Regions from separate parts of the Cytobacillus sp. FSL W7-1323 genome, predicted to be linked through region 3. Evidence: predicted binding sites of a transcription regulator. Region 3 holds the regulator's gene; each other region holds the start of a gene.

Region 1 (5,526 bases), 710 kb from region 3:
CCGTTCCTCTGAATGGCGAACCATACACAAAACAATCAAATCAAGTATTAAGAAAATTATAGGCCTACCACAAGAGTTACACCAACTGAGTATGAGCCGTGCAAAACAATATATGATGAATCACCTAGAACCTGACGGGACCTTATTTGGCTATATTAGCTCGACATTTTTAATGGTGTTTGCATTACTTTCATTAGGACATAAAAAAGATGATCCGTTAATTGAGAATGCGGTAAAAGGATTATACGGATTCAAGACAAAAGTAAAGGGTCATACACATATCCAATTCACTACTGCTTCTGTTTGGAATACAAGCTTGCTCAGTTATTCTTTACAAAAAGCTGGATTAACACCAAATGATCCAATGATAAAGAAAGCAACTAATTATTTACTTAGTAGACAACAATATAAATTTGGAGATTGGATCATTCATAATCCCAAGACAAAACCAGGAGCTTGGGGATTTTCTAACATTAACACTTTTCAGCCAGATACTGATGATACCTCAGCCACTCTTCGTGCAATTACAAACTCTGCAAAAATCGATGATAACATAAAAGAGGCTTGGAATTTAGGCGTGAATTGGCTCGTTTCCATGCAAAATGATGATGGCGGTTGGCCAGCTTTTGAAAAGAATACCAATAATAAGTTACTAGCTTTAGTACCAATCCAAGATAGTGAATTTATTCTCACCGATCCAAGCAGTGCCGATTTAACAGGAAGAGCCATGGAGTTTTTAGGCAATTACACACAAATGCCACACCAACATTCTCATTTCGACAAAAGTATTGAATGGCTTAAAACACACCAAGAAAAGAACGGTTCATGGTATGGCAGATGGGGCATTTGCTATATATACGGGACTTGGGCAGCTCTTACGGGATTATCAGCAATTGCATATGATAATAAAAGTCAAATGATCAAGAAGGCTACAAGCTGGCTACGATCCATTCAAAATGCTGATGGAGGTTATGGGGAATCCGCTTTAAGTGATAAACAAAAAAAATATATTCCATTAGGTGATAGTACGCTCACACATACTGCATGGGCCATAGATGCATTAATTTCGGTAAGTCAGAAGCCAGATGAGACAATTAAAAGAGGCATAAAATACCTCCTCACATCTTTGGACAATGACGATTGGAGCGAAGACTACCCAGCAGGGCAAGGCCTCGCTGGTGCGATTTATTTTCATTATCACAGTTACCGTTACATTTTCCCTCTTTTAGCCTTATCACATTATCGTGAGAAATATGGAGAGGAATGAGGAAATCAAAACAAAAAAAGCCTTAGCAATTCTAATGAATATTGTTAAGGCTTATCTACACAATAATTCCTATCCAATCAACTTCCCTGCTACATACGAACTAATTCTTTCATACTTTTTAACGATGGTGGTCGTAAATCATCAGGAATTGCTGCTTCATATTTCTTTCCAGCAGTCTCTTTAACAAACTCTTCTCTTGCCACATCGATTAAATTTGTATCCGTCAATAAATCAAATAAAGTTAATGCCATTGATTTTGCTGCTAAATGCATCCCCTTCAGTCCAATGGAGGACCCATAAGAAGCTGTAGCTTGCCAAGAATGGGGTTGAACACCAACTGGTGCACAAGTTGTCATGATTTGACCTACAGGTGTAATCCAACTTACATCACCAACATCTGTTGATCCCCCTATACATTGCCCTTTCAAATGTTTGAAATGATTTTTATCCGTTGGTAATAGATCTTCTAGTTCAATACCGAACTGCTTCTTGGACATTTCAACAACTTCGTTATCGACTGTTGCTACCAACTTTTCTGCAAAATTTAATTCATCTTGATTAAATGAAAAGGCTGTTTTCGTAAACTTTGTTGTTTTTGCTTATGATTATTTTTGATTAACAGGAACAATTGTTCTATAATAGAAATAAGTGAATATTGAGGTGTAGAATATGAGACCAAATCTAACAAAAGATATTAGTGTAGATAGTTTTAAAGATTTCTATTGGTTAAAGGAAGAATTACAATCTTTTTGCAGAGAAAATGGAATAAGTGCTTCTGGTTCAAAAATAGAGATTTCCGATAGAATTGAAACATTTCTTCGAACAGGAGAGATAAAAAAGCCAATTAGAAAATCAAAGGTGAATAGTAAGTCAGAACCACAGGTCGATTTAAGTCTTGATACAGTCATTTCGAAAAACCATCGTTGTAGTCAAAATGTAAGAGCCTTTTTCAAGACAGTTATCCCTAATTTTCATTTTTCTACCTATATCCAAAACTATTTTAAAACTAACATTGGAAAAACGTATCGAGATGTTGTAGATGCTTGGTATAAAGAAGAAGAACGAAAGAAAAACCCATTGTACAAGAAAAAAATCGCTCCTCAATTTGAATACAATCAATTTATTCGTGATTTTTTTGCCGACTCTAATAATCAAGGAAAAAGTCGTGAGGAAGCGATTGAAGCGTGGAACAACATCAAAAAACTCCCTGGAAGCAATAAATATACGTCTAATAATTAGTTAAGCACATCTCAACATTTCTATTGTGGTGTGACTTGATTTTCGACAGGCAGAAACAAGCATTTGTTTGACTCGTTCATCAAATGCTATTTGTTTGCCTATTTCAAGCCAACGAAACCAGTTGAGGTAATTATCTAAGTATTTGGTTGCCACCCCTTGAAAACGTTCCATCCAACCTTTCAAACGATTATGAGAGTTATTGACGTGTTGAATATGGTATATGCCTTTTTTCACCCGTTGTTTTTGGCTTTCATTAACTGTTTCGTGTTGTAATCCTTTTAGTTTGGCGAATTTCTTGTAGTTAGTTGCTGTATCTGTACATAACAAAGCAGACGGGTGAATATACTCACCTATCACAGTATCAATTTCTTCTGCCTTTACACGACCTGTTCCTGCTTTCCGAGCAATCATATTACCATTTCGGTCTTGTGCCACGACAACTGCTATTTTAAGATTAGAAATCCCTCTTTTCTTGTCCTTTTCTCCACGTTTCTTGGCTTTTCTATGGGTAATTTCACGACCCTTCATAGACTCTCGAAAGAAGGTCTCGTCACTTTCAACGATACCTTGCAGTTGATTAAAACCAAGACTTCCTAATGCGTTCAGGATTTTATGTCTCCAATAGAATGCAGTTGATATATGAATTTTTAAGCGTTCAGCGATTTTCGGTAGGGTGTAACCTTCGACCATTAGTTCAATGTATTTTATCCACTTTTCAGGGTAGCGAGAGCCTGAAAATGGTGTATTCGTCATATCGTTGAAGGACTTTCCGCAATCATTACACAGATAGCGTTGTCTTGAACGATATTTACCGTTTCTTTTTACAGATGTACTTCCACAATGAACGCACCCTAAACCAGAAGCAAATCGGGCTTCACGAATGCTTTTGAGTAGTTTATTAATCTTATCTGGTTCGTCTGGAAATAAATCCTGTTTCATAGCATTAAATAAAGCCATTTGCTCTGATTTGGTTAGTTCGCTGAACTCTTCATATACATCTTTCCACATACTTGAACGCCTCCTTAAACCCCATTTATCAACCCTTTATAAGTATGGTCAAGAAAGCAACAATCTATACGAAAACAGCCAATGAAAAAGACACACCTTCCATATTTTTTAACATTACCTTATTAAGTGTGTCATTAGGCAAGACATTGTACGCATATGCCTTCACTTGATGCTCAACTTTTGTTTCAGTCATTAGTGCTGCACCTTGTGCAATTTTCTCTAATCGGTTGAACATACTATCTACTTGTTCTTTCGTAGTTGCACGCAAATAATACCATACACTTGCTTGATCAGGTACGATATTAGGTGCAAGGCCGCCATTAGTAATGACATAATGTATCCTTGAGCCATCTAATACATGCTCTCTCATATAATTTGCTCCAACATTCATTAATTCCACGGCATCTAATGCACTTCTCCCTGCATGCGGAGCTCCAGCAGCATGAGCAGTTATTCCCTTAAATTGATATTCTACCGAAACCATTGCTTGCATTGACATATTGACAACAAAATTCGCTACACCTGGATGCCAAGTTAATGCACAGTCTAAATCATTAAATACTCCTTGTCTTGCCATAAATGTTTTCCCAGAAAGAACTTCTTCTGCAGGACATCCATAATAACGAATCGTTCCATTTATTTCACTCGTTTTCATTGCTTCGCTCATCGCGATAACAGCTTCCACACCAGCGGTTCCTAACAAATTATGTCCACATCCATGTCCAGGTCCACCACTAATAATCTCTTCCCTGTTTGTAGATACCGCTTGTGAAAGTCCTGGTAAGGCATCAAATTCTCCTAATATTCCAATAACAGGCTTCCCGCTTCCATATTCGGCAACGAATGCTGTTTGTGCTCCTCCTACGTTTTCTTGAATGTCAAACCCTGCTTCTTGTAAGACTTGTTTTTGTAAATTCGATGCGTATTCTTCCTCATAAGCAACTTGTGGATGATTCCATATATCTTTTGCCATATCTGAAAAAAATTCTTCTTTATTTTTTATCCAATCTATAAGTTCTTCTTTGATCATTATAAATTCCTCCTTTATAATTACTTTCTTTTCTCTAATGATATACAAATGATGATAGTTAAGATGATACAGATAATTCCTTTAAAAAAAGTGGGAATAGGTATTAGATTTACAAATAATCCTACTGATAATGCAATACCTCCGTATAACGGCTTCTTAAGGGCAAACTGCGCAAATATACCTCCAAAAATAGCAGGAACAATATATATAAATGCTCCTTGAATCGATTCCGGAATAATTGATACGAGATAAGATCCAGAAACAATAATGAAAATTAATATGGCCATATTCATTAATGATGTTGCTCCTATTGCAAGAGCCGCAACAATTTCACCTTTTTTCGTTCCAGGTTCAGCACCAACAGCATTTTGAGCTGCCGCAGCAGAAGGCAAGCACATATTAGCAATATTTCCTGTTAAAAAGGCTTGATAGGTACCAGATATCCCTAAAGTTGGATAATATGATATTGGCTCCATAAACCAGGCATACCCGATGGCGGCAGCATAAGCTATCAACCCAGTAATAATTGGTTGCCAACCGGGATGTATACCTAATACAAAGGATAGATATAGAGGAAGTGAGATAGTCAATACAATGACCAACCCAATAGTTAGGCGTCCCCAGAAATGTGATTTTTGATGAAAAGTATACATTTCATATGAATGAATCACCTCATTTTTTTTAGCTGCTATATTACTTTCGGAAACCGCCATACTTTTCCCTCCTTAAAGGACAAAATAACTAACTGTTAAACCAACAATAATCGATACACCTAATGACCATTCATGTAAAAATTTGAGTTGATGACTTTTATTTGCAATAAAACTCACGATTAGCATCGCAGTAGCCGCTGCTAAAGCAACAATAGCTGTTTCCACCCCTTTGAATATTTCACCTGCAACAAAGTTACCAAAAACCGCAAGCATAGCCGCACTTGACACAATCATCATAATGGGGAGTTTGCCATCTGCTTGTTGTTTAT
Region 2 (5,526 bases), 960 kb from region 3:
AAATGCAATTACCTCTTACGGTATCTGAAACAATCGGTCAGCTCGACTATTTGCTTGCGATGGGGGAAGTAAATGAGTATAAGAAGGACGGTGTGTCTTTCTATAGTAGCCAAATGAGGTGATAAAATGGTAAAAGATTTACATGGAAAGAACATTATTATTACAGGTGCATCAGGTGGGATAGGTGAAAAGATGGCAAGGCTTTGTGCGGAAAGAGGAGCCAATCTTGCTTTAGTGGCTAGAAGGACAGATAAGTTAGCTGCAATGAAAGAAGAGCTTGAGCAACGCTATTCTATTGATATTTATACATTTTCTTTAGATGTCTCTAATATGGAAAAGGTAGAGGAAGTTTTCCCATTGATTCTCGAACGGTTTAAGGTAATCGACGTCCTTGTGAATAATGCGGGATACGGCATTTTCACTTATGCTCATGATGCAGATATGAAAGAAGTAAAAAGCATGTTCGATGTGAATGTACTGGGTTTAATTGCTTGCACTCAGCAAGTATTGCCAAAAATGTTAGCGACCAAAAGCGGGCATATTATCAATATCGCTTCACAAGCTGGAAAAATTGCCACGCCGAAATCAAGTACCTATTCTGCAACCAAACATGCAGTATTAGGTTATTCTAATAGCCTAAGGATGGAAGTTGCTTCTCAAGGTGTGTATATTACAACAGTGAACCCAGGCCCAATTGAGACGAATTTTTTTGATATTGCCGATAAAGAAGGCACATATGTGAAAAATGTTCAGCGATATATGTTAAAGCCGGAGTATGTTGCGCGAAAAGTTGTTGATGTGATGTTGACGCCAACAAGAGAGGTCAATCTCCCAAGGTGGATGAATTTAGGAAGTAAAGTATTTGCCATTGCTCCCAGATTATTTGAATGGGCTGGACGCGGTGTGTTTAATAAAAAATAATGTTTCAAGTTGAATGGTTTGCATCGGGCTGTTTTTATCTATATGGTGAAATCGTGAAGATATTTATAGAGAAAAGGTGATAGATATGAAAGCAAAATTTGAACCATTATTTGAATCCTATACATTTCCTAACGGTGTGACAGTTAAAAATCGACTTGCACTCGCACCGATGACACATTATTCTTCTAATGAAGATGGCTCTATTTCGGAAGAAGAATTAGTCTTTATTAAGGCCCGTGCAAAGGATTTAGGTACAGTTATTACTGCTTGCGCCAATGTAACACCAAATGGTAAAGCTTTTCCTGGTCAACCGGCTATTTACGATGACCAATTTATTCCTGGTTTAAAAAAACTAGCCGAGACGGTTCAACAAGAAGGGGCAAAAGCGGTGATACAAATTCATCACGGCGGCATTTCATGTCCCTCTGAACTTGTTCCCGATGGTGATGTTGTATCTGCATCAAATATCGATCGTGATAACCAAAAGGCTCGTGCCCTATCGACAGGGGAAATTGAAGAAATCATCGAAGCTTTTGGAGAAGCAACGAGAAGAGCAATTGAAGCAGGTTTTGATGGAGTAGAAATTCATGGTGCAAACGGGTATTTAGTACAGCAGTTTTATTCCCCTTATACGAATAACCGTACGGATGAATGGGGTGGATCCGTAGAAAATCGGATGAAGTTTCCATTGGCTGTTGCGGAAGCTTGCCAAAAAGCGATTGATAAGCATGCAAAGAGACCATTTATTTTCGGTTATCGCTTCTCACCTGAAGAGCCGTCGACACCTGGTTTAACAATGACTGAAACCTTTCAACTAGTGGATGCCTTATCAAATCTTCCATTCGATTATTTGCACATTTCCCTTATGCATGCACTATCTACTCCTCACCGCGGGGCGGATACAGAGCGCACAAGAATTGAGCTGGTGAATGAAGTAATTAACGGACGCGTTCCGTTGATGGCCGTTGGAAAAGTGAATTCACCTGATGATGCATTAGCTGTTAGAGAACGAAATATCCCGCTTATTGCTATAGGTAGAGAATTGCTCATTTCACCAAGATGGGCTGCATATATTCAGGAAGATCGTCTTGAGAAAATAGAATATGCCCTGAATTTAAAAGAAAGAGATAAATATGACATTCCGAACGGATTATGGGAAGTGATCCTAGCTGCAGAAGGTTGGGTCCCATTTACTCGCTAGGAATCTTTAGAAAACAGGAACATGAACAATTTGTTCATGTTTTTTTTGTGTCTTATTTTGGTTACAAAAGAGATTTGCTCGTACAAACCGCCAAAGAAGCGGAGCAACACTGATTTTTTCGACTATCCATTAAACATTCCCGTTAAATAACAGGCATGTCAAATAAAGGAGGAAAAGCTGGGACTTTTTTTGATTATAGATTTAGGTAAAATATCATAATATGTCGAATATTTATACATAGAATAATGGAAGGAGCAGCCTTCTGCTGTACAAGAGTTTGTTTTACCCATAGTCCATCTCATCTAATGATAGAGCTATTCTTATTTAATCCCAGCTTTTGTCTAGGCAGTCGAATATAAGAAATTCGTCGTAAAATTTCCATTGAAAGAGAACGTATATTCGGTTAATATTATGGGTATAAATAAACGGAACATAAGTTCTTATTTTATAGTGAGAAGAGGCAATCTAATGGTTGATTATAGTGTAATGCCAAAACAACAAATTTTATGTATAGATATGAAGAGCTTCTATGCCAGTTGTTCAGCTGTTATACGGGGATTAGATCCAATGGAATGCTATCTTGTAGTGGCGGGAAATCATGATCGTAAAGGTAGTGTCATTCTTGCTGCTTCACCGAGAATGAAGAAAGAATTTGGCATAAAAACAGGGTCGCGGCTATTTGAAGTACCCAATGACCCGCGCATTATTATTGAAGAGCCAAAGATGGCTACGTATTTACGTGTCTCTATGGAAATTACACGTGTATTTCATCGCTATGTACCAAAAGAGGCTGTGCACACTTATAGTGTCGATGAAAGTTTTATTCGTATTGACGGAACAGAACATATATGGGGTGACGCCTATACGATTGCCCAAAAGATAAAAGATGATATCGAAAGGGAATTTCAACTACCTTCATCTGTTGGAATTGGTCCTAATATGTTAATGGCAAAGCTTTGTCTTGATTTAGAAGCAAAGAAGGCTGGTATTGCTGAGTGGACTTATGAGCAGATAGAAGAAAAGCTTTGGCCGATTTCTCCATTAAGTCAAATGTGGGGTATAGGCAGTAGAATGGAGAAAAATTTGAACAGTATGGGCATTTTCACGGTTGGTCAGCTTGCCCATTTTAATCTAACTACACTAGAAAAAAAGTTTGGTATTATGGGCAATCAGCTATATTATCACGCATGGGGAATAGATTTGTCAGAAATCGGTGCTCCGATTTTACAAGGTCAAATTAGCTTTGGGAAAAGTCAAATCTTGCTTCGAGATTATACTGATAGAGAAGAAATCAAGCATGTTGTTTTAGAGATGTGTGAGGAGGTTGCAAGAAGGGCGCGCACACATCGTAAGGCTGGAAGAACCGTTCATTTTGGGCTTGGATATAGCAAGGATGAGTTTGGTGGTGGATTTTATCGTTCTCGGACAATGGAGGAGCCGACAAATGTAACAATGACCATTTATCATGTTTGTTTAGCTTTATTAGATGAACATTATAACGGCAAAACGGTTCGGAAGATTACTATTTCTCTTGGACAAATAACCGATGATCACGAGTATCAGCTTAGTTTATTTGATCAAAACGGCTTTAACAAGCGCAAGCTCGGCTATACCGTCGATCGCATTCGTGCCCGCTTCGGATCTGCTTCCTTATTGCGAGCGGTTTCTTATACCGATGCAGGTACAGCGAGACATAGAGCAACACTTGTCGGTGGCCATAAAAAATAGTAATGAGAAAGAAGGAATAAGTGATGCTTCGTGATCGTGGGAATAAGAAATGGGTTTCAATGATGCTACCGGAACATGTCAAGCTTTTAAGAGAGTATGATGAAAGTCACCATAAACAAACTAAACCTCAGTTAGATGAACAACAATATGAACAGTTCGATGAGGTGATTAGCGAGGCCATGGCGTTTCATACTTTGTTAACATTTACCTTGTTCCGTCGAGGAGAACAAGTGACTATTTCCGGTCGCATTCATTATGTAGATACATTCAAACAATCGCTTCGAGTAGTAAAGGAGGATGACAGTATTGATATCATTTTCCTACCAGAAATCATTCATATAGAAGAAAGTTAAGTTAACTATACCCCGTATCAATCGCCAACACTCTGATCGTCAAAATAAGTAAGAGCGATGTGTTTGAAAAAACGCACCGTAAATTGATGGAGATCAGTCGCAGCCTGAGAGAAATAACGTCCTTTATGCCAGGCGAGTCCAATATTACGTCGACAACGAGGAGCAGTGATCGGGAGTTGCACTGTTTTCGGTAAATTCTCTTGCAATAATGATAACTGTGGTGTAAAAGAAATCCCTAAACCGAGCTCAATCAATCGTAAAATAGCCCCTGCTTCTTCAAGTTCAAGCGGAGTATGGGGAGTGAAGCCTGCTTCAGAGCAAAACTGATCCGTTAAATCTCTAAAATCATAGCCCATCGGACGATTAATAAATACCTCGTTACATACTTCATTTAAATGAACCGAAGATCGGTGGGCAAGGTGGTGATCAGGTGGAACAGATAAAAAGATTTCCTCATCAAGGAGGGTCATCCACTCAATTTCTGTCCCTTCGATAGGCCTCATAGAAATACAAAAATCAATATCTCCATCCTCTAATTGCTTTTTCATCGCTGCTGCTGTGCCGGTGTATTGTTTAATATGAACATTAGGATGCTCCTTCATAAACTCTCCAATAAAGAAGGGTAAGATATGTGGCAGGGCAATGGAAACCGAAGTGATACGATGTTGTGTCGTTACCATTTCTTCTATTTCACGCTCGCCTTCCTCCAATTCAAAAAACACACGATTGATTCTATTTAAATAAGAGCGACCAAAATCATTTAAGCGAATGGTTCGTCCTTGACGATCGAAAAGAGATGCCCCCAAATCATGTTCAAGTCTTGCAATCATTTTACTCAATGCTGGTTGAGATACATGTAATTCATTCGCTGCTTTTGTGATGCTTTCTAAATGAGCTACTTTTTGAAAATAGCGTAACTGTAAAAGCTCCAAAACTATCCACCTCTTTCATAACTTCAAAGTTATAAATTATAGATAAATATGTATTATACGTTATTAAAAGACTATTTTACAATAGTAAACGTAGGACAAAGGAATAGGCAATCACTTATCCTAATTTAATTTACTTTCAAAGGGGAGACAGTTATGAGATTACAAAATAAAGTAGCTATTATTACAGGGGCAGCATCTGGTATGGGCAAGGCTGAAGCCCTTCGTTTTGCTAGTGAAGGAGCGAAAGTAATTGTTGCTGACTTAAATATGGAAGGTGCTGAAGCAGTAGTAACAGAAATAAAGGAAAACAACGGGGAAGCTTTAGCGGTAAAAGTCAATGTAACAGAACAAGCGGATTTAGAAAATATGGTAAAAACAGCTATGGATAACT
Region 3 (5,526 bases):
CAGATAACACAAAGCGATCACGATTAAACCAATCAGGATTTTTGGGATTATGATTCATAAACTTTGTCCATAAAGTATACGCCATTGGCGCAGCTCCCATTGGCATTCCTGGATGACCAGAGTTTGCCTTCTCGACTGCATCGATAGACAATGTTCTTATGGCACTAATTGATAAAGCATCTGTTTTGTTGAACATGAACGACATCCTTTCAATATATATCCTACAAATTAAATATAATAGACTTTCACCTTCAGTTACAACCAGAAAGGTAAAAAATTATATAATTGTCATATAAAACAACAACAAAGGAAACTGTTCGTGACAGTTTCCTTTTAAAAATTTATAAACACAATCTTAGTGAAGTGGTTTATTTTGTTCACGTTTTAACTTCTCTGGTGTAACATCATTACCTTCAGGGTCAATAACAGTAACACCTTTTAATGTATTTAACATAGAAGCTCTAAACTTCTCTAAATATTCTTTTCTTAATTTAGATTGTTCCTTTGCTTCTGGTTCTGATAAACCTTCTGTTTTCGCTTTCTTAGCAAGCGAATTAATTCTCGCTAATTTTTCTTTTGAAATCATTGTGCTACACTCCTTCCCATCCAAAAAGTTCTTCATTCCATATGGAGAAGATACTTAATAGCCATATTACTAAATATGACTGCATTTTACAAGAAAGCAGTTTTACAATCATCTTTTGATTTTCATTTCAGACGCCAATAAGTTGGTATCGTATTGCTTTATTATTAGGTATGGCAATGTAGCAGTGTTCTCAACTTAAAAATGTGAGACTATTAATATAGGGAGCGTATGTATGTATGTATGTAAATAAGGGGAATAAGGGAATAATACTTTCACTAACAACTAACGTTAAATGAAAAAACACGGATGAATCCTCGGAAACAAATAACCATTCACAGTTCACTTGTCTGAACCCACGAACGATTGTAGGATCTTTTAGTATGCCTTTATCTTGCTTGGTATCAGTACTAATATTTCTTAGTTTTTAAGTTAAATTACAACTAATCAATCGACTTAACATATTATGCCTATATCATGATGATTCATTATCCATCTGCTCTATATCATCTATATATTCATTATACCTACGGTTTACTGTCGCTTTAGATATTTTATAACCAAAGCCTCTTAACGTTGCAGCAATTTCTGCAAAAGTAAGGTTATTTTGTCTCAATTTTACTATTTCTTCTATTGGTACCTCTATTCGTTCTCTTCCGTTTATATTTCCTTGGTTTTTTAAATTTTTTTCAGGTCGAAAGCCTTTTTGAACAGCTTTTTGCATCCCTCTTTTTATTTTTACATTATGTAGTTTTCTTTGATACTCTTCAACCATGCTAACAATTTGTAATACCATAGAATCAGAATCTGAAAGTTGCAATTCTCCATTATGGGCAATTGTATAAATCTTCCCATTTTCTTTAAGTATACAATGTAAGATGGCAATTTTAGCATTTCCTCTTCCAATCCTGGTTTCATCTTGAATAAGAACAGCCTCTGCTTGATTTTGTTTAAGTAACTCCAATAATTGCAACACACCAATTCTTTCTAAATCATAGCCACTTGCTTTCTCACGTATGACTTCAACTACATTCATATCCTTCATTCTCGCTAAATGTAAAAGTTCTTCTTCTTGTCTAGCAAGAGACGTTTCCTGGGTATCCTTCGTCGTACTCACCCTGCAATATATAATTACATTCATTCTCTTTCATTCCTTTAGTCTTCTAATATCACACTAGCTAAATTTGTTTCAGATATTATTTCACCATTTGTAATGGGAAGATATACCGTATCACCAGGATGTATTTTACCTAAATGTATATGATTAAATTCTTCTACCCAAGCAACAAAGTCTTTAGAAGACATATTATGGGCATCTTTAAACTCCTCCGCTATTTTCCATAAAGAATCTCCTTGTTTTACTTCAACTTTTACATATTCCTCCTGATTTGCATTACCAGTGTTCAAAAATAATAAGAAAACCATACCGAAACTAAAAGCGATAAGAATAATAGCATAACTATAAGAATTCCACAATTGTTTTATCATTAATTGCCACCCCTGAATAGAATATATGTTCGATTTAATAATTTTAGTATAATGCGAACATTTGTTTCTGTCAATAAGAAAATTCGAACTTATGTTTGTATCTATTTACTACTGATGGTATAATAATCTTAATGAAATTGACGAAGGTGCGTGATAGCGTGAAATTATCTAAGAGGCAGCAAGATATATTGAATTTTATAAAAGATGAAGTAAAACAAAAAGGTTATCCACCTTCCGTTAGGGAAATAGGTGAAGCTGTTGGACTTGCTTCAAGTTCAACCGTACATGGCCATCTAGCCAGACTAGAGAGTAAAGGTCTTATTCGTCGAGATCCGACAAAACCCCGTGCCATTGAGGTATTAAATCTAGAAGAGAGCAACCCAATACCTAAAGTGCAAACGGTGAACGTACCTATTATCGGTAAGGTTACTGCTGGTCACCCCATTACTGCGATTGAGAATGTTGAGGAATATTTCCCTTTACCTGAAAGAATGGCTCCGAGTGATGAAAATATCTTCATGCTTGAAATTATGGGAGAAAGTATGATTGAAGCTGGCATATTAGATGGTGATTATGTCATAGTCAAGCAGCAACAAACAGCAAATAATGGAGAAATCGTGGTTGCTATGACAGAAGATGATGAGGCCACCGTTAAGCGATTCTTTAAAGAGAAGAACTTTATCCGCTTGCAACCAGAAAACCCTACTATGGAGCCGATTATCTTGCACAATGTATCTATTTTAGGCAAAGTTATTGGTGTTTATCGTCAAATACATTAAAAAAGAGTGTCATTATTGACACTCCTTTTTAATAGTTTGCAATTATCTTTATATGTTACTCATACAATTATAAAATTTGAAAAATTCAGTAAAATAGAATCATTACATCGAGACAAAAATATATTATAATGAAATTTACACCAAGAATCAACCTAAGGTCGCAAAAAAATCTCGGCTTTAGGAGTGTGAAGGAAAAATGTTAATGAACATTCTCTTCGCTGCGTTGATTGGTGGAATTGTCGGTGTTGCAGGACATTTGCAGAGATTAGGCAAACTAGTCAAGCCACGGATGACGAAAAAATTCATTTATTTAGGGTTCTTAGAAGACATCTTACTAGGAGGACTGGCGGCCGTATTTGTCATTGTGACAACAACACCGGATTCCCCCACTGCTGTTTTCATCATCTCTCTCGTATCTGGTATGGGAGGTGAGGGTATCTTAAAATTATTAGATACCCTAAAAGTAAAAGATCAAGAATAAAATTTTATTCCGTTCTTATGAACGGTTTTTTGTTGTATATAACAAGAACAAATTTTATTTAGACAACTTCGCTTTTTACCTACTATTCTAGCGCTAGAAATACCCGCTTAAACAGTTCTATTTCACCTTTATGGAAGGGACATAACACATTTTCGTTTAACGTTTTGTGTTGCTTCTTAAATTGTAATATGTATGTCTTACACAGCCCATAGAACCACTCTCCTGAAGTACTGTTCATCCATTCAATACGAGCTAATGTTTTTAAATTTGATACCTACTACTTGACATGATGTTTTATGGGTAAATAAATATTAAAGCATTTTTCATGAAAACAAATAGCTAGGATGATTAAATGCCAATTATTCAATTGATTGGTAACTTGAACGACCTACTTCATCATACATACACCTTAAATTCAGTTCATAAATGAATCAATTGCCCCCCTTGATTTTACATACCCAATAACCCACAAGTACTAAATCGCTTAAAGTAACTATTTCTCATTGATTTCGACTATCCGCATCATTACTTATAATTTTTCTTCCTATTATTAATAAATAAATCTGTAGACAAACTCATTTAAGGAGTTTATCTACAGTCTGAAGCAGCCGTTAAAACGGTATTTGAAGATGCCTTTTAGTTTTAGCAATAGTTATTTTCCCATATATAAGCTTCCATTAAAACACAGTAAAAGCACTCTCAACTTACGGGGTTCCTAAGTTCCTTATACTTCAACTGCAACAATATCATCACAACAGATCGTAGTAATTCTTACACGAGCTTTCTTGTCACAACAACAATGATCGTGACGATCATCGTGACGATCACAGTCTGCTTTAGCTAGGAAGACTAAATTACCGCGAATATCGATAAACTCCCCGAACACATGGCCGCCACCTTTAAGAAACACTCTCACATCCTCACCACGGGAAACGTTCTTAAAGAACTCATCGCAGCCACAATCCTTATTGTCGTCTTTGCTGTAATTACCACAACCGTGATTGTTGTTGTCATATCCATATGAGTCTGAATATCTTGGTCTTCTTCCAAAAAAACAATTATTATATCCCATATCTCTTCCTCCTTTCTATCATTATGTTAATACTATATGTCGAGGGTATTGGAGGTGTACGGGCTATATCCCCCTGTTAAAAGACCATTTATTTTCTCTTTGTTTCTATCTTTTAATTTGCTATCCTATCCTAACTAAAATAAAGAAGCAGCCGTTATGGCTGCTTTGGTTGGACTCTTTTTAGTATCTAATAAAGAGATACCAAGTTGAATGTTAATACTCAACAGTTATACTCCTTGCATACATATCTGTTTAGACACAATAAAGAAACTCCTAACTATCGTGTTTCAACTGCAACGATATTATCGCAACAGATCGTAGTGATTCTTACACGATTTTTCTTGTCGCAACAATCATCGTGACGATCATCGTGACGATCACAGTTAGCTTTTGCTAAGAAAACTAAATTACCGCGAACATCAACGAATTCTCCTGTCACATGGTCGCCACCTTTAAGAAATACTCTTACATCCTCACCACGGGAGATATTCTTAAAGAACTCATCACAGCCACAATCCTTATTGTCGTTTTTACTGTAATTACCACAACCGTGATTGTTATTGTCATATGAGTCTGAATATCTTGAGCCTCTTCCATAGAAATTATTATTACATCCCATTTTTCTTCCTCCTTTCTATGATTATGTTAATACTATATGTGGATAATAAAGGAGGTGTACGGGCTATATCATCCTATTAAAAGACCATTTTATTTTCTCTGTGGACCTTCTTTTTGTTTGTCAAACCTATCTAACTAAAATAAAGAAGCAGCCTTTATGGCTGCTTTGAACTCGATTTTTGGTATCTATTAAATAGATACCAAGTTGAATGTTAATACTAAACAGTTATAGCCCTTGCATCCGCTAAGACACAATAAAGAAACTCCTAACTATCGTGTTTCAACTGCAACGATATTATCGCAACAGATCGTAGTGATTCTTACACGATTTTTCTTGTCGCAACAATCATCGTGACGATCATCGTGACGATCACAGTTAGCTTTTGCTAAGAAAACTAAATTACCGCGAACATCAACGAATTCTCCTGTCACATGGTCGCCGCCTTTAAGAAATACTCTCACATCCTCACCACGGGAGATATTCTTAAAGAACTCATCACAGCCA
Region 4 (5,526 bases), 1.9 Mb from region 3:
GAGCTCTGCTTCTAATCCTCACGGAGGTCAAGAAGCAACCCTTCTTTCATTTTATACAACTATGTTCCATTGGGGCGCGATTGTTGCCGCACCGGGCTTCACTGACCCAAGCATATTTGCTGGTGGCGGAAATCCTTACGGCGCAAGTTCAACTCAAGGACAAGATGGTAAAATCGTTGAAGATAATGAAGCAGCAGTTAAACATCAAGCCAAACGTACGGCAACTGTTGCTGAATGGATTCAAAAAGGCCAAGAATAATCATGCTTTAAAAAGGTATTTTAGGGAGACTCCTAAGATACCTTTTTTTAACTTGGGGATATAAGTGAAATTTTCTATCTAGTTGCCATGTCGTTGTGTGAATGGATAAAAGGATTTCCTTAACACATGGCTGATTATATAAATATCTGTTGGTTAAAATAACCAAAAGGAAATATTTGTCGAAAAAAATTCACGGAAAATATCCTTATGAGGCGACATTTTGTGGTGGAATGCATTACAATAATACATACAAATAAATCCTAGTGGTTTTACTTTTTTGGAAAAAGGGAACTACGAATGAAAATGTAGTCTATAGAGAAAAATTTATTTTTTGGGAAAAGGTGAGAATGTGAACAAGAAGAAATTCCAGTACTGGTCTCTTCAAATTCTAATTATTGTATCCGTCATTTTTGTAGCTTCAAAAATTTCTTTTTTATTTGAACCGATTGGAATCTTTTTTTCCACGTTGTTCTTCCCTATTATTATCTCGGGGTTCTTATTCTTCATTTTAAATCCATTTGTGCATTTAATTGAAAAAGCAAAAATTCCTAAGATATTATCGATCATATTACTATTTGCAATTGTTGCTGGATTGCTGGTGCTTGTCGTTAGTATTTTTGTACCAAAAATTTCAGCCCAATTGGCAGGGTTATTAAATGAACTACCTACCTATGTTAAACAAACAGAACAGTTCTTTAACAACTTCTCGCAATCTGAGGGTTATCGCTGGTTAATGAATCAAGATTATGTAACACAAGAAGAAATAATGGGTTATTTAGTTGATTATGCTAATCAACTTCCACAAAGGATTACGAATGGTCTCAGCGATTTAGTTGGATTAGTTGCAAATATAGCCATTACGATTATTACTGTACCATTCCTTTTATTCTTTATGTTAAAAGACGGGGAGAAGTTCCCACCTGCACTAGGGAAGTTTGTTCCCAAAAGTTATCGTGCTGAAGCAATTGATACATTAAAAGAAACAGGTAAAACTCTTTCTTCCTATATTCAAGGTCAGATTACGGTCGCATTATTCGTCGGGACAGCGTCTTTTATCGGTTTCTTAATTATTGACCTACCATACGCAATTGTTTTGGCATTAATTATTTCAGTAACGAATATTATTCCTTATGTTGGACCATTTATTGGTGGTGCACCGGCGGTTATAGTTGGGCTATTTGAATCACCTACGATGGCGATTTTAGCAATAATAGTCATCGTCGCCGCACAACAATTAGAAGGTAATTTAATTTCACCATTAATTTTAGGGAAAACATTAAATACCCATCCAGCAACAATCATTATTATCTTATTGGTAGCAGGAAACTTAGCTGGTATATTAGGCATGTTACTTGCTGTACCAACATACGCCGTTGGGAAAACCATTGTATTAAGCGGTGTTCAATTTATAAAAGCAAGGAAAATGGCAAAAGAGATGGAAGCTGAAAAAGGTCCGCATCCAGCAGATATATAAATGAGTAGAACCCCATCAAAGTGAGATGGGGTTCTACTTTTCTTAGGGAAAAGCGTTTAGTTTTTAAAGTTTTTAATAAAAAGAAAGGTTAACTAATTAGAATGAGAAATATGAGCTGACGTGCGTGTTGTTGATTAATAAGAAGGGTTTTAGTGGGTAGGTGTAATTGACTTGTATAACTCCTTGATTCAATCATTGTATGTGTTCAATTAAACCTGTTTATCTATTCAAATTTACTAGATGCCCCCAACTATGGACTAATTCTATAACTCATTTATGTAGAAGGAAATTTCATTTAGCTAACCCAAATCCAAATACTAAATACACCTATTGGGAATAGAAGAAAGACAGGGATAAGCCATTTTCGATATTTATAACTAAAAGTATAATCTCCTTTTTTACGGTCAAAGGTGTTTTTAGAGAAGAGTATCCTGTAGGTGAAAAAGACGTAACTGACAACGAAAAGCAGTAGAAATGTAATGAGAAAGAGCCATTTCATATCAACGAAGCCCAAGTTTGTGACACGAAGTATTTCTGCTATAACAAAAAGCCCCGAAAGGCATACAGCACCAACAATTTTAATGACGAAGTCTTTTTCATATGCTTTTTCCTCGTCATTACTGTTTATATAATCTTTAATGGTTTTTAGGGCATAAATAAAAACGGCTAGCCACGCAAATGCAAAAATAAAACCAAACAAAAAATCACCTCGTCTATTTCGCCATATAACAAAAGACGATTTTATATAGAATAAAGTTTCAAAATAAATGAAAAGTTAATTTGTACCTTCATACCCGTTTATTTTAATCCTAACCTTCTTTTCATCTCTTTGTCGAATGGATATCGAATATTTGTTCGCTTTTTTGTGGTTTAGATAAGAGGATTTGTGGTAGAATGAGGATATAGAAAATCGGAATGTAATAATGATTAGACACGCTTTACTTTTTACATAGAGGAGGTTTCTGATTTGGATCAAACATTTGAGTTAGTTTCAAAATATTCCCCACAAGGTGATCAACCTGCAGCTATTAAAGAGCTTGTAAATGGGATTCAAGAGGGGAAAAAGCATCAGACATTACTAGGTGCAACTGGAACCGGGAAAACGTTCACTGTTTCTAACGTCATTAAAGAAGTGAATAAACCAACGTTAGTAATTGCTCATAATAAGACGTTAGCAGGTCAATTATATAGTGAATTTAAAGAGTTCTTTCCCAATAATGCGGTAGAGTATTTTGTTAGTTACTATGACTACTATCAACCAGAAGCATATGTACCATCCACTGACACATTTATTGAGAAAGATGCGAGTATTAATGATGAAATAGATAAGCTCCGCCATTCAGCTACCTCCTCATTATTTGAAAGAAATGATGTTATCATCATCGCCAGTGTTTCTTGCATCTATGGTTTGGGATCTCCTGAGGAATATAGAGAGCTTGTCTTAAGTTTAAGGACGGGAATGGAAATAGAGCGAAATCAATTATTAAGGAAGCTAGTCGACATACAATATGAGCGCAATGATATGAACTTTATACGTGGGACATTTCGTGTACGCGGTGATGTCGTAGAGATATTCCCTGCTTCGAGAGACGAGCATTGTTTACGTGTGGAGTTTTTTGGAGATGAAATAGATCGGATTCGTGAAGTCGATGCTTTGACCGGTGAAATTTTAGGTGATCGTGATCATGTAGCCATTTTCCCGGCATCTCACTTCGTTACCAGAGAAGAGAAAATGCGTGTAGCCATCGAAAATATTGAAAAAGAATTAGAAGAAAGGCTGGCTACCTTACATGAAGAAGGCCATTTATTACAGGCACAACGCCTAGAACAAAGAACGCGATATGATCTAGAAATGATGAGAGAGATGGGTTTTTGTTCAGGGATTGAAAACTACTCCCGTCATTTAACTCTTCGTCCAGCTGGTTCGACTCCTTATACTTTACTTGATTACTTCCCAAAGGACTTCTTACTTGTTATTGATGAATCTCATGTGACATTGCCGCAAATAAGAGGGATGTATAATGGTGACCAAGCCCGTAAGAATGTATTAGTAGAACATGGTTTTCGTCTTCCTTCTGCAATGGATAACCGTCCTCTTACTTTTTCTGAGTTTGAAGATCATATTAGCCAGATTGTTTATGTTTCTGCGACTCCTGGTCCGTATGAATTAGAACAAACACCTGAAATGATTGAACAAATCATTAGACCTACTGGATTGTTAGATCCTATTATTGATGTCCGACCGATAGAGGGACAGATTGATGATTTAATTGGTGAAATTAATGATAGAATTGAGAAAAATGAACGTGTACTCATTACCACTTTAACGAAAAAAATGTCTGAGGATTTAACGGATTATTTAAAGGAAATTGGTATGAAGGTTCAATACCTACATTCCGAAGTGAAAACCCTTGAGAGAATCGAGATTATTAGGGAGCTTCGTATGGGTACCTATGATGTGTTAATAGGTATTAATTTGTTGCGAGAAGGGCTTGATATTCCAGAAGTTTCACTCGTAGCGATTCTTGATGCCGACAAAGAAGGATTTTTACGTTCAGAACGTTCACTTATCCAAACGATTGGGCGTGCTGCTCGTAATGCAAATGGTCAAGTTATAATGTATGCTGACCGAATGACAGACTCCATGACAAAAGCTATAAGTGAAACAAAACGCCGCCGTAGCATTCAAGAAGATTACAACACAGAACACGGTATCACGCCACAGACGATACAAAAAGAAATTCGTGATGTGATTAGAGCGACACAAGCAGCGGAAACGCCAGAGGAGTATAATAGTGCTGATAAATTAAGTCAATTAAATAAAAAAGAACGTCAAAAATTAATAGCAGATATGGAGAAAGAGATGAAGACTGCAGCAAAGGATTTAAATTTCGAACGAGCGGCAGAGCTTCGTGATCTTATTCTTGAACTGAAGGCGGAAGGATGATGAACGGAAATGGCAATGGAGAAATTGATTGTTAAAGGTGCAAGGGCACATAATTTAAAAAATGTCGATGTAACAATCCCAAGGGATAAGCTTGTTGTCTTAACGGGATTATCAGGATCGGGAAAATCGTCCTTAGCGTTTGATACGATTTATGCAGAAGGACAGCGCCGTTATGTTGAATCCCTCTCTGCCTATGCAAGACAGTTCTTAGGACAAATGGATAAGCCGGATGTGGATACGATTGAAGGTTTATCTCCTGCGATTTCTATAGACCAGAAAACAACTAGTAAAAACCCTCGTTCAACGGTAGGAACTGTAACAGAAATCTATGATTATTTGCGTCTATTATTTGCGAGAGTAGGACACCCAACCTGCCCTAATCATAATATAGAAATTTCTTCTCAAACTGTTGAACAAATGGTAGATCGTATTATGGAATATCCGGAAAGAACAAGATTGCAAGTACTGGGACCTGTTGTTTCTGGTAGAAAAGGAACACATGTAAAGGTATTAGAAGAGGTAAAGAAACAAGGGTTTGTTCGTGTTCGGGTTGATGGTGATATGCTCGATTTAGGAGAAGAAATCGAGCTTGAGAAAAATAAAAAACATTCTATTGAAGTGGTTATTGACAGAATTGTTGTGAAGGAAGGCGTGGAGGCCAGATTAGCTGACTCGCTCGAAACAGCACTGAAAATGGGAGAAGGAAAAGTCATAGTTGATGTGATTGGAGAAGAGGAATTATTATTCAGTGAAAATCATGCATGTCCTATTTGTGGTTTTTCAATTGGAGAACTTGAACCAAGAATGTTCTCTTTTAATAGTCCTTTCGGTGCCTGTCCCGATTGT

What was found. The regulator LexA, encoded in region 3, represses DNA repair genes until DNA is damaged. The targets are predictions, from matches to a motif close to CGAACATATGTTCG.
Region 1: a site for LexA is predicted at 1,889-1,902, ahead of MKX67_RS06950 (DUF6434 domain-containing protein). Genes of this name have one in related genera too.
Region 2: a site for LexA is predicted at 2,511-2,524, ahead of MKX67_RS15210 (UV damage repair protein UvrX). Genes of this name have one in related genera too.
Region 4: a site for LexA is predicted at 2,578-2,591, ahead of uvrB (excinuclease ABC subunit UvrB). Genes of this name have one in related genera too.

The regions. Positions count from the first base shown of each region.
Region 1 covers NZ_CP151998.1:1,338,673-1,344,198, reverse strand. The annotation lists gene shc (squalene--hopene cyclase) at 1-1,267, shown strand, start outside; gene MKX67_RS06955 (hypothetical protein) at 1,357-1,764, opposite strand; gene MKX67_RS06950 (DUF6434 domain-containing protein) at 1,937-2,506, shown strand; gene MKX67_RS06945 (IS1595 family transposase) at 2,507-3,514, opposite strand; gene MKX67_RS06940 (amidohydrolase) at 3,579-4,544, opposite strand; gene MKX67_RS06935 (small-conductance mechanosensitive channel) at 4,565-5,257, opposite strand; gene MKX67_RS06930 (DUF5058 family protein) at 5,270-5,526, opposite strand, start outside.
Region 2 covers NZ_CP151998.1:3,006,408-3,011,933, reverse strand. The annotation lists gene MKX67_RS15225 (MBL fold metallo-hydrolase) at 1-122, shown strand, start outside; gene MKX67_RS15220 (SDR family oxidoreductase) at 127-921, shown strand; gene MKX67_RS15215 (NADH-dependent flavin oxidoreductase) at 1,007-2,122, shown strand; gene MKX67_RS15210 (UV damage repair protein UvrX) at 2,591-3,850, shown strand; gene MKX67_RS15205 (YolD-like family protein) at 3,874-4,203, shown strand; gene MKX67_RS15200 (LysR family transcriptional regulator) at 4,221-5,135, opposite strand; gene MKX67_RS15195 (glucose 1-dehydrogenase) at 5,289-5,526, shown strand, end outside.
Region 3 covers NZ_CP151998.1:2,048,771-2,054,296, reverse strand. The annotation lists gene tkt (transketolase) at 1-196, opposite strand, end outside; gene MKX67_RS10635 (DUF896 domain-containing protein) at 356-586, opposite strand; gene MKX67_RS10630 (recombinase family protein) at 1,059-1,724, opposite strand; gene MKX67_RS10625 (LysM peptidoglycan-binding domain-containing protein) at 1,739-2,071, opposite strand; gene lexA (transcriptional repressor LexA) at 2,230-2,850, shown strand; gene MKX67_RS10615 (DUF4257 domain-containing protein) at 3,047-3,331, shown strand; gene MKX67_RS10610 (hypothetical protein) at 4,056-4,241, opposite strand; gene MKX67_RS10605 (hypothetical protein) at 4,681-4,842, opposite strand; gene MKX67_RS10600 (hypothetical protein) at 5,292-5,526, opposite strand, start outside.
Region 4 covers NZ_CP151998.1:3,960,091-3,965,616, reverse strand. The annotation lists gene wrbA (NAD(P)H:quinone oxidoreductase) at 1-259, shown strand, start outside; gene MKX67_RS20185 (AI-2E family transporter) at 609-1,733, shown strand; gene MKX67_RS20180 (hypothetical protein) at 2,029-2,433, opposite strand; gene uvrB (excinuclease ABC subunit UvrB) at 2,701-4,680, shown strand; gene uvrA (excinuclease ABC subunit UvrA) at 4,690-5,526, shown strand, end outside.